DNA from 2 places in the Microbacterium sp. zg-YB36 genome. Region 2 is predicted to be linked to the other one. Evidence: predicted binding sites of a transcription regulator. Region 2 holds the regulator's gene; the other holds the start of a gene.
What was found. Region 2 encodes HrcA, which represses chaperone genes, less so after heat shock. Its sites were predicted from a motif close to TTNGCACTCGNNNNNNNCGAGTGCNAA; they were not measured.
Positions count from the first base shown of each region.

Region 1 (5,775 bases), on a different contig from region 2:
TCGGGGTCAGGCTCGGGCTCGGGGTCGGGCTCGGGCTCAGGTTCGGGATCCGGCTCCGTCGTCGGTTCCGGCTCGGGAGAGGGGTCGGGGGCGACGACAGGCGCCGCCGGGTTCGGCGCGGGGGTGGGCCTGCCCGGCTCGGCGGACGCGTCGGCCGAGCCGGGGCGCGCCGCGCTGCGCGGCGCAGCCGGGTTCGCGGTGGCAGGTTCGCGTGGTGTCGCCCTGCCGGGGGCGCGCCGCTCGGACGGACCAGGGGCGTCTTCGGTCGCGGGCGGCGCCGGAGCCGTCACCAGCGGGGCGGCCTCCGGATCGGAGGTCGGCAGGGCCTGCGGCTGCGCGCCGTCCCACGCCCACGGCAGCATCGCCGAGGCGCGCTGAGCGTCGTCGTCGCCCCGTGCGGTGTCGACCGGCGCTCCGCCCAGCGCTGATGCGCTCAGGGTGATCATCGTCGCCGCGAGCGCGACCACGCCGGTGCCCGAGAGCGCTCCGGCACCGATGCGACGGAACCAGGATCGTGGCGGTGCTGCGGCAGCGGTGGCATCCGCGGCGTCGCCGGCGGCCCCGTCCGGCAGCGCGGGCGCATCCTCGAACTCGACCACGGCGCGCGGTGCCGCCGCCAGACGCTGTGCGGCGAGCGCGCCGGCCGCGCCCAGGGCGATGATCGCCTTCGGGTCGGCATCCGTGGCGATGGGCAGGTCGAATCGCGCCGACAGCCGCTGCGCGATGCGCGGGATGCGGGAGGATCCGCCGGTGAGCAGGATCGCATCGACGCGATCGGCGGGAACAGCGGCCGATTCCAGCGCATCGGCCAGCGTCTCCGCGGTGCGGTCGATCGCCTCTCCGATCATCGCCTCGAACTCGTCGCGGGTGAGGCGCACCGTGGTCTCGCGCTCTCCCAGCAGCACCGGGATCGACGCATCGCTGTCGAAGGACAGTGCCTCCTTGGCATCCACGCATTCGCGTCGCAGCACCGCCACGCCCATCCGCGCGCCGCGATCGACGGCGAGGGCTGCGGCGGAAAAGCCCGCCACACCGAGCGTGTGACGCAGCACCGCGTCATCGAAGTCGGCACCGCCGAGATCGCGGATGCCGGTGGGCTCCCCGGCCGGCACCAGGGTGTCGTCGGCGTCCTTACGGAGGATGACGGCATCGAACGTGCCGCCGCCGAGGTCGTAGACGGCGAGGGCATGCCCCGGTTCCAGCGGGTTGATCATCTCGTAGCGGCGGGCCGCGGCCTCTGGCTCGCTGACGATGGCGACTTCCCCGAGTCCGGCTCGCGCCAGCGCCCCCGCAATCAGGTCGGTGCGGTAGCCGCCCCAGGTGACCGGCACCGTGACCGCGACGGCATCGGGGGAGTGGCCCTCGCGCTCGCGGATCGTGTCCACCACCCACGCCACCATCCGGGCGAACAGCTGCTCGGCGGTGAAGCTCTGGTCTCCCGCGACGATCGGCACATCATCGCCCACCCGACGCTTGAACTCCCGGATCAGACGGTCCGGCGCGGTGAGGCCCCGGCGCTCGGCGGCATCCCCCCACAGGAGCTCACCCGAGAGTGCGAAGGCGGAACTCGGGACGCTGTCGGCGTGACGTCCGAGAGCGAACGGAGTCGTCGAGATCTCCCCATTCGATCCCACACGTGCAACGGCTGCAGCTGTCCTACTGGTTCCGACATCGACGGCGATGACGTACCCCACTACGTGTCCCTTCCCCCCGGAATTCGGACAACGGCCTTGCGGTCGCGCTATGTATATCACCTGTCAGGAGGGCGCACCAGGGGTGCTCATACACGCTCGAGCACGCGACCGTCATGCGGCGTCACGGGCTGGCACTCGCGTTGCGGGAGTGCCAGCGTCCCCGTACACTGGCGTTAGCACTCTCACTGGGTGTGTGCTAACGAGTCTTCAGTTTCAAGAAAGAGGTAGACCGTGTCGGTTTCCATCAAGCCGCTCGAGGACCGCATCGTCATCAAGCAGGTCGAGGCCGAGCAGACCACCGCCAGCGGGCTGGTCATTCCCGACACTGCGAAGGAGAAGCCCCAGGAGGGCGAGGTCGTCGCAGTGGGCCCCGGTCGCATCGACGACAACGGCAACCGCATCCCGCTGGATATCGCCGTGGGCGACCGCGTGATCTACAGCAAGTACGGCGGGACCGAGGTCAAGTTCGGTGGCGACGAGCTGCTGGTGCTCTCGGCGCGCGACGTGCTGGCGGTCGTCGTCCGCTGAGCAGCGACGCTTTGTGAAGGACCCGGATGCACTGCATCCGGGTCCTTCGTCGTCGTTGGGGCCCCTAGGCTGGATCGGTGATGACGGCTGCTGCTGCTGACCCCGCTCGCGAACGGATGCTCGGCGGCGTCTACGCGTTCATCGCGTATTTCCTGTGGGGCTTCATGCCTCTGTACTTCCTGCTGCTGGCCCCCACCGGGCCGTGGGAGGTCGTCTCGTGGCGGGTGCTGCTGTCGCTGGTGTTCTGCCTGCTGCTGCTGAGCGTGACGCGCTCCTGGCCGAAGATCCTGGCGATCATCCGCCGCCCGCGGCTGCTGCTGTGGACCGCGGTGGCCGGCGCCCTCATCTACGTCAACTGGCAGGTCTTCCTCATCGCGACGCTCACCGGCCACGTGCTGGAATCGAGCCTCGGCTACTTCGTCAACCCGATCGTCACGGTGCTGCTGGGCGTGCTGGTGCTGCGCGAGCGGCTGCGCGTCACGCAGTGGGTGGCCATCGGCATCGCGGTGGCCGCAGTCCTCGTCATCGTCGTGGGCTACGGCACGTTCCCCTGGATCGCGCTCACGCTGGCCGCCTCGTTCGGTGTCTACGGCCTGGTGAAGAAGCAGCTCGGCCCTGCGGTGGATGCCATCAGCGGACTGACGCTGGAGTCGTTCTGGCTGATGCCGGTCGCGATCGTGCAACTGGCGGTCGTTGCGGCTACGACCGGGATCACGATGGGCTCGGCGGGGCCGGCGCACGCGGTGCTGCTGTGCCTGGCCGGCGTGATCACCGCCACGCCGCTGCTGTTCTTCGCCGCCGGCGCGCGCCGTGCGCAGCTGACCGTGATGGGGCTGCTGCAGTTCGTCGCGCCGGTGCTGCAGTTCGCGATCGGGGTGTGGCTGGGCGAGGACATGCCGCCGGAGCGCTGGGTCGGGTTCGCGCTGGTGTGGGTGGCGCTGATCCTGCTGACGGTCGATTCGCTGCGTCACGCCCGCCGCGTTCGCGGCGTCGACGACCTCGGTGCGATCACCTGAGCGCAGCGGCATCCGCTGGTCGTTATCGATCCGAGACCCTTCTGTTTCAGACCGTTAACACATCGCAACACTGACGACGCGGACCCACGATTAGGTTGGACGCACCGGAGCGGCACCCGACGAAGCCGCGCCTTCATGAATCAACTAGGGAGCACTATGAGCGTCTTCACACGTTCGCGCGGCGCCAAGGTCCTCGGCGCAGTCGCCGTGGCCGGAGTCAGCGTGATCATCCTTGCCGGCTGTACCAGCGGCGGGGGCGAGCCTGAAGAGACAGCAGGCGGCGAAGCCGCAGGTTTCGAGTTTCCGATCGACTGCGATGCAGCGGCTCCAGCGGCGTACACGCCGGAGTACTCCTCGTCTTCGACCGGGCCCGGCACCGACCTGACGTACACGATCGGCACGGCCCTTCCCGTCACCGGGAACCTGGCGTTCCTCGGCCCGCCGGAGATCTCGGCCACCGAGTACGCCGCCGCAGAGATCAACGCCGCCAACAAGGGTGTGCAGATCAACCTCGTGCAGGGCGACTCGGGCGACACCGACAACAAGGCATACGAGACGGAGATCCCGCGTCTGCTGGGTGAGGGCGCCACGGCCATCGTCGGCGCGGCATCCTCTGGCACGTCGTTGCAGTTCATCGACTCCGTCATCGCCGCCGACGCGATCCAGTTCTCGCCCGCGAACACCTCGGCTGCCTTCACCGGCTACGAGGACAACGGCCTGTACTGGCGCACCGCTCCCTCCGACGTCCTGCAGGGCGAGGTCCTGGGCAACCTGATCGCTGCCGACGGCAACGAGACGCTGGGCATGATCGTGCTCAACGACTCGTACGGCACCGGCCTGGCGTGCTTCACGAAGGAGTCGTTCGAGGCCGCCGGCGGTGAGGTCGTCGCGACCTCGCTGTACAACACCGGTGACACCACCTTCTCGACGCAGGTCGAGGACGTGCTGGCAGCCGGCGCCGACGCGATCGCGCTCATCACATTCGAAGAGGTCACCACGATGATCCCCGAGCTGGTCGCGGACTTCCCGGCCGACAAGCTCTACTTCGTCGACGGCAACCTGTCGAACTTCGGTGATGAGTTCGAGGCGGGCACGCTGGCAGGCGCCAAGGGCACCTACCCGGCGGTCGACCCGGCCGCGACGGACGAGTTCCGCACCGCCCTCGAGGCGTTCTGGGTCGAGCAGGGCAATGCCCCGCTGAAGGACTTCACCTACGCGCCCGAGTCCTACGACGCAGTCGTGCTGCTGGCACTGGGTGCGCTGGAGGCCGGCTCGACGGCGGGCCCGGATGTGGCAGCCCACCTGCAGCAGGTGTCGGGTGGCACGGGTGAGGGCACGAAGTGCACAACGTTCGCCGAGTGCGCCGACATCATCGTCGCGGGTGAGGTCGCCGATTACGACGGCGTCTCCGGCCCGGTCACCTTCAACGAGGTGGGCGACCCGACCGAGGCGACCATCGGCGTCTTCCAGTTCGACGACGAGAACAACTACAGCTTCCTCAACATCGGCTGATCAGCCTGAGGAACAGCAGCGGCCCCGGTCTTCGGACCGGGGCCGCTGTCGTGTGTTCGCGGGTGTGGCGCGCGTCAGGCGCCGAGGGTGCCCAGGTACAGGCCGATGACCTTCGGGTCGTTCAGCAGTTCGCGTCCGGTGCCGGTGTAGGCGTCGCGGCCCTGGTCGAGCACGTAGCCGCGGTCGCAGATCTGCAGGCAGCGGCGCGCGTTCTGCTCGACCATGATCGTCGTCACGCCCGCCTTGTTGATCTCCGACACCCGGATGAACGCCTCGTCCTGCCGGGCGGGGGACAGCCCCGCCGACGGCTCATCCAGTAGCAGCACGTGGGGGTCCATCATGAGCGCACGGCCCATCGCGACCATCTGCCGCTCGCCGCCGGAGAGCGATCCGGCGCGTTGATTGAGGCGCTTGGCGAGGTCGGGGAAGATCGAGGTGACGAATCCGACCCGCTCGTCGAACGCCTTCGGACGCTGGTAGGCGCCCATCTGCAGGTTCTCGGCGATCGTGAGGCTGGGAAAGACGTTGCTGGTCTGCGGCACGAAGCCCACGCCCTTGGCGACGAGCTTGTTGGCGCGCAGACCGGTGATGTCCTCGCCGTTGAGCAGCACCGCGCCCTCGCGCACCTTCACCTGGCCGAAGATGGCCTTGAGCATGGTCGACTTGCCGGCACCGTTGGGCCCGATGATGCCGATCAGCTCGCCCTTGGCGGCGGTCAGGTTCGCGCCGTTGAGGATGTTCACTCCGGGCAGGTAGCCGGCGACGACGTTGTCGAGCTCGACGACGTTCACGCTCACTTGGCGTCCTCTTCTCGATCGGTCGGATGCTCGAGCTCGGCCTCGATGACCTCGCTCAGCTCGTGCGCGGTCTCCACGAGCGCGAGGGCCTCGGTCGTGAGCGTGCCTTCGTGGCGCCCCGTCACGACGCCCAGGTCCACATCCTGGTGCGCACCGAGGTAGGCGTCGATCACCGCAGGCTCCCGCATGACCACATCGGGCGGTCCCTCGGCGACGATCTTGCCCTCG
Region 1 is NZ_JANJFD020000008.1:19,657-25,431, forward strand. It holds gene NQ151_RS12505 (Hsp70 family protein) at 1-1,634, opposite strand, end outside; gene groES (co-chaperone GroES) at 1,926-2,222, shown strand; gene rarD (EamA family transporter RarD) at 2,303-3,238, shown strand; gene NQ151_RS12520 (ABC transporter substrate-binding protein) at 3,395-4,750, shown strand; gene NQ151_RS12525 (ABC transporter ATP-binding protein) at 4,825-5,547, opposite strand; gene NQ151_RS12530 (ABC transporter ATP-binding protein) at 5,544-5,775, opposite strand, start outside.
Region 1: groES (co-chaperone GroES) is a predicted target of HrcA. The motif match lies at 1,868-1,894, and genes of this name have one in related genera.

Region 2 (5,775 bases):
CAGCGAATATCCCAACGGGCGGGTCGCTTCGGTGGCCGAGCCCATGGTGAAGGCCGCGATCCTCACGCCGAAGGACTACGTCGGCACGGTCATGGAGCTGTGCCAGTCGCGTCGCGGCTCGCTGCTGGGGATGGACTACCTCAGCGAGGACCGCGTGGAGCTGCGTTACACCATGCCCCTCGGCGAGATCGTCTTCGACTTCTTCGACCAGCTGAAATCCCGCACGCAGGGCTACGCGAGCCTGGACTACGAGCCCACCGGCACGCAGGAAGCCGACCTGGTCAAGGTCGACATCCTGTTGCAGGGTGAAGCGGTCGACGCATTCAGCTCGATCGTGCACCGCGACAAGGCGTACGCCTACGGCGTCATGATGACCGAGCGGCTGCGCAAACTCATCCCGCGCCAGCAGTTCGAGGTGCCCATCCAGGCCGCCATCGGGGCGCGCATCATCGCCCGCGAGAACATCAGCGCGATCCGCAAGGACGTGCTGGCCAAGTGCTACGGCGGTGACATCACCCGTAAGCGCAAACTGCTCGAGAAGCAGAAGGAGGGCAAGAAGCGCATGAAGATGGTCGGCCGCGTGGAAGTCCCCCAGGAAGCGTTCATCGCCGCCCTCTCCGGCGATATCGAGGGCAAGGAGAAGAGGTAACTGCACGCCGTCAACGCAACCCCAGGAAGTAGGCTGGATCCCATGCGCCGCGGGACTTTCAGGGACGAGACGGTCGACTACGCCGCCGTCGGGGCGACGCAGGCGTCCGATCTGCTGCAGTACCCGCCCGAGCGCAGCATCCCCGCTCACGAGTCATGGCGCATCGGCAGCGGCGAGGCCCGCTTCCACACCGCCGGTGACGCGCTGCTGTCGTGGGGTCCGCTGCGCGGTGCCGGTCTGGAACTGTCCGACGTCCGCCCTGCTTCCGGTCCGACGTACTCCGGTGTCGCCTTCGACGCCGAGGGCACCCCGGTGGCCCCGAGCCGCCACGAGACCGAGCAGCGCTACGACGCCGACGGCACCCCCTATGTGGGTCCCGGTACCACCGTGCGCGTGCAGGGTCGTGTCAAGGGACATCGCGCCGACGCGGAGCTGCGGGTGATCTTCTGCACCGAGGAATCCCGCCGCATCGGTTTCGCCCTGGGCACCGTCGGTGGTTCGGTCGTCAGCGGCGAAGAGTCGTTCATGCTGGACTGGCTCGACAACGACGAGGTCTGGTTCACGGTGCGAGCATTCGACGCGCCGGCATCCGCGCTGTACCGAGTGCTGCCGGCGCTGATCCGCCGCCGTCGGCGGGAGCTGTTCCGCAGGTATCTGCAGGCGATCTCGCCGCTGTACACCACCTCCTCCTGATGGTCTCCACCCTTCCCGTCGGCGAGCCAGCGCCGGCCGACGGCGCGCTGCCCGCCGACCTGGCGCCGGATCCCACCATCGATTTCGGTGCCTACCTGCACGTGCCGTTCTGCCGGGTGCGCTGCGGCTACTGCGACTTCAACACCTATACCTCCAGCGAACTGCGCGGCGCCCGCCAGGATCAGTACGCCGACACGGTGCTGCGGGAGATCGCCCAGTCACGTCAGGTGCTGGCCGATGCCGGTGCGCTCCGCCCCGCCACCACGGTGTTCTTCGGCGGCGGCACGCCCACGCTGCTGCCGGCGGGGGATCTGGGTCGCATGCTCGCTGGTGTGCGCGACTGCTTCGGACTGGCCCCCGGCGCCGAGGTGACCGTCGAAGCCAACCCCGACACCGTCACCGACGCCGTCGCGGCAGACCTCGCCGCCTCCGGCGTGAACCGACTGTCGATCGGCATGCAGTCCGCCGTGCCGCGCGTGCTGGCGGCGCTGGACCGCACCCACAACCCCGAGAACGTCGCCACCGCCGTCGCATCCGCCCGACGCGCGGGTCTGGACGTCAGCGTGGACCTCATCTACGGCGCACCGGGGGAGACGCTCGACGACTGGCGTCGTTCGCTGGAGACCGCCGTGGCTCTGGAGCCCGACCACATCTCCGCATACGCGCTGATCATCGAAGAGGGCACCAAGCTGCACCGCCAGATCCGCCGTGGCGAGGTGCCCGCCCCCGACGACGATCTGCAAGCCGACATGTACGAGCTGGCCGACGGTACGCTCGCGGCCGCCGGCTTCGACTGGTACGAAGTGTCGAACTGGGCGCGCGGCGAGGCTCACCGCTCGCGGCACAACCTCGCCTACTGGCGCGGCACCGACTGGTGGGGGTACGGACCCGGAGCGCACAGCCACGTCGCTGGCCTGCGCTGGTGGAACGTCAAGCACCCCGCCGCCTACGCACAGCGGGTGACCTCAGGGCAGTCGCCGGCCGCCGGCCGGGAGCGACCGGATGCCGCATCGCGGCGGCTCGAGGACGTGCTGCTGCGCTCGCGCATCCGCGACGGGATCGAGATCGCCGAGCTCGAGGACTCCGGCCGCGCAGCGGTGGCACCCCTCATCGCCGACGGCCTGATCGACGGCCCCCAGGCACTGCGGGGCCGCATCGCGCTCACCCTCCGCGGCAGGCTGCTGGCCGACGCGGTGGTGCGCGCCCTCACCGCGTGACGCTTTCGGCGGTCGGCGCGATAGAATTGGCACTCACGGACGACGAGTGCCAGGGGGGAGCAACATGGTCAGCGAACGCGGATTGCAGGTACTGCGCGCCATCGTGCAGGACTATGTCGACACCCACGAGCCGGTCGGCAGCAAGGCCATCGTCGAGCGGCACGCCTTCGGGGTCTCCGCCGCGACGATCCGCAACGACATGGCGCTGCTGGAGGACGAAGAGCTCATCGTCGCCCCTCACACCTCGTCCGGCCGCGTCCCCACCGATAAGGGCTACCGCGTCTTCGTCGACCATCTGGCGCAGCTGCGCCCGCTGACGGCGGCGCAGCGGGCCGCCATCGAGTCGTTCCTCGACGGTTCCGGCGACCTCGACGACCTCCTGGCGCGCACCGTGCGCGCGCTGACCCGGCTCACCGGTCAGGTCGCCATCGTGCAGTACCCCTCGTTCGCCCGCGCGAACGTCTCCCACGTCGAGCTGGTCGACCTCGGCTCCGGCCGTGTCATCGTCATCGTGGTCACCGACATCGGCCGTGTCTCCCAGCGCATCGCGATGGTCCCGCCGGACCTCGACGACGAGGGCATGTCGCGGGTCCGCACGCGCCTGGCCGCCATGCTCACCGGCAACAGCGTGCAGGGCGGGGCCCAGGCGATCGCCGAACTGCTGGCCAAGCCCGCCCAGCACGGATCGTTCGATGCCGCCATGCGCGCCATCGCCGCTGTCGTCGCCGAGGAGCTGGAGGAGTTCCGCCAGGACCGCCTGGTGCTCGCCGGCAGCGCGACGCTCGCGCGGCGCGAGCAGGATTTCCGGGGGAGCATCTCGCCACTGCTCGAGGCCATCGAGGAGCAGGTGACGCTGCTGAAGCTGATGACCGAGATGGTCCCCGACGAGCAGGGTCTAGCCGCGAGCATCGGGCGCGAGAACGAGCCGTTCGGGCTGGCCGAGGCATCCGTCATCACCGGCGACTACGACGCCACCCGCTCCCGCGCCCGGATCGGCCTGCTCGGCCCCACCCGCATGGACTACCCCACGAACTTGGCGGCCGTCCGCGCCGTCGCCCACTATCTCAGTCGGCTGCTCGAAGAAGACGAGAACTCCCGCTGACCAATCCCACGCCGCGCTCGCGCGGCACGAAAGGCGAATGTGGCTGACCACTACCACGTACTCGGCGTGTCTCGCGATGCGACTCCTGATGAGATCAAGAAGGCGTACCGACGTCTCGCGCGCGAACTGCACCCCGACGTCAACCCCGGCGAGGACGCGTCCGAGCGGTTCAAGCTCGTGACGCACGCGTACGACGTGCTCAGCGACCCCGACCAGCGCGCCCGCTACGACATGGGCGGCGACGGCAGCGGGTTCGCCGGTGCCGGCGGCTTCAGCAACTTCGGCGACATCTTCGAGACCTTCTTCGGCGCCGGTGGTGGCGGCGGGGGCCGCGGCGGACGTCCGCGCTCCCGGCGCGAACGCGGCCAGGACGCGTTGGTGCGGGTCACGCTGCAGCTGGGCGACGTCGTCTTCGGCGTGCACCGCGACATCGACGTGGACACGGCCGTGCTCTGCGATACCTGTGAGGGTTCGTGCTGTCAGCCCGGCACGCAGCCGGCCACCTGCGACATCTGCCACGGCACCGGGCACGTGCAGCGCACGGTCCGCAGCCTCCTCGGCAACGTCGTCACCTCGCAGCCGTGCAACGTCTGCCAGGGCTACGGCACCACGATCCCGTTCCCCTGCACCACCTGCCAGGGCCAGGGGCGCGTCCGCGCCCGCCGCACGGTGTCGCTGGACATCCCCGCCGGCGTAGAGACGGGACTGCGCCTGCAGCTGCCCGGCTCGGGCGAGGTCGGACCGGCCGGCGGCCCCAACGGCGACCTGTACATCGAGGTCACCGTGGCGGCCCACGAGGTGTTCAGCCGCGACGGCGACGATCTGCTGGCGACGCTGGAAGTATCGATGCCGGATGCCATCCTCGGCACCACGACAACCATCGAATCCCTCGACGGTCCGGTCGACCTGGAGGTGCGCCCCGGCGTGCAATCAGGGGATGTGCTGACGATCAAGGGCCGCGGCATCACGCCGTTGCGCGGCTCGCAGCGCGGTGACCTGCGCGTGGGCGTGCAGGTGGTGACCCCCACCCGGCTCGACAGCAAGCAGCGCGCGCTGATCGAGGACTTCGCCAAGAAGACGAAGGCGCCCGCGCCCCGGCTGGCCGAGTTCCACCAGGGGCTGTTCACCAAGTTGCGCGACCGCTTCCGCGGCTGACCTATGGCCCTTCACTTCGTCGACGATGCCGCCGAAACCGCCCGCACCGGCGATCGGGTGACCCTCACCGGTGCGGAGGCACACCACGCCGCCGCCGTCCGGCGCGTGCGCGTGGGCGAGGCCGTGACCCTCGGCGACGGCCGCGGCACGTGGCTGACCGGCGTGTGCGCGTCAGTCGCGCCCCGTGAAGTGGTCGTCGAGGTGACCGGCCGCCAGGACGTCCCCGCGCCGCAGCGGCGGGTCGTGCTGGTGCAGGCTCTGGCCAAGGGCGACCGCGACGAACTGGCCGTGCAGGCGGCGACCGAGCTCGGCGTCGACGAAGTGGTGCCGTGGCAGGCCGCGCGCAGTGTTTCCCGCTGGGATGCCGCCAAGGCCGAGAAGGGCCGCGCCCGCTGGGCGACCATCGCCCGCGAAGCCGGCAAGCAGGCCCACCGCGCGTGGCTTCCCACCGTGAGCGCTGCCGTGTCCACGCGTGAACTCGCGCAGCGCGCCGCCACCGCGCGGATGCTGGTGCTCGAGCCGACGGCATCCGTCGCACTGAGCGCACTGGACCTGGGCGACGATACGCGGGACGTGCTGCTGGTGGTGGGCCCCGAGGGCGGCATCGCCCCCGACGAACTGCAGGCGCTGGATGCCGCGGGCGCGGTGCTCGTGCGCCTGGGCGACACCGTGCTGCGCACCTCGACCGCCGGCCCCGCCGCGCTGGCGCTGGTCAACGCGACGCTCGGGCGCTGGTGAGTGCTGTCCGCACCCACCCGAAGCCCGGGCATGAAGGCTCGGTAGACTGAAGGCATGACCGAAGCGAGCGTGTTCACGCGCATCTTCAACGGCGAGATCCCCTCGGAGATCATCGCCGAGACCGAGAACGCCTTCGCGATCCGCGACATCGCGCCGCAGGCCCCGGTACATCTGCTCGTCATCCCCAAGACGCAGGAGTACCGCAACGTCGCCGAACTCGC
Region 2 is NZ_JANJFD020000001.1:371,983-377,757, reverse strand. It holds gene lepA (translation elongation factor 4) at 1-649, shown strand, start outside; gene NQ151_RS01835 (DUF1990 domain-containing protein) at 692-1,342, shown strand; gene hemW (radical SAM family heme chaperone HemW) at 1,342-2,559, shown strand; gene hrcA (heat-inducible transcriptional repressor HrcA) at 2,624-3,661, shown strand; gene dnaJ (molecular chaperone DnaJ) at 3,701-4,816, shown strand; gene NQ151_RS01815 (16S rRNA (uracil(1498)-N(3))-methyltransferase) at 4,820-5,554, shown strand; gene NQ151_RS01810 (HIT domain-containing protein) at 5,609-5,775, shown strand, end outside.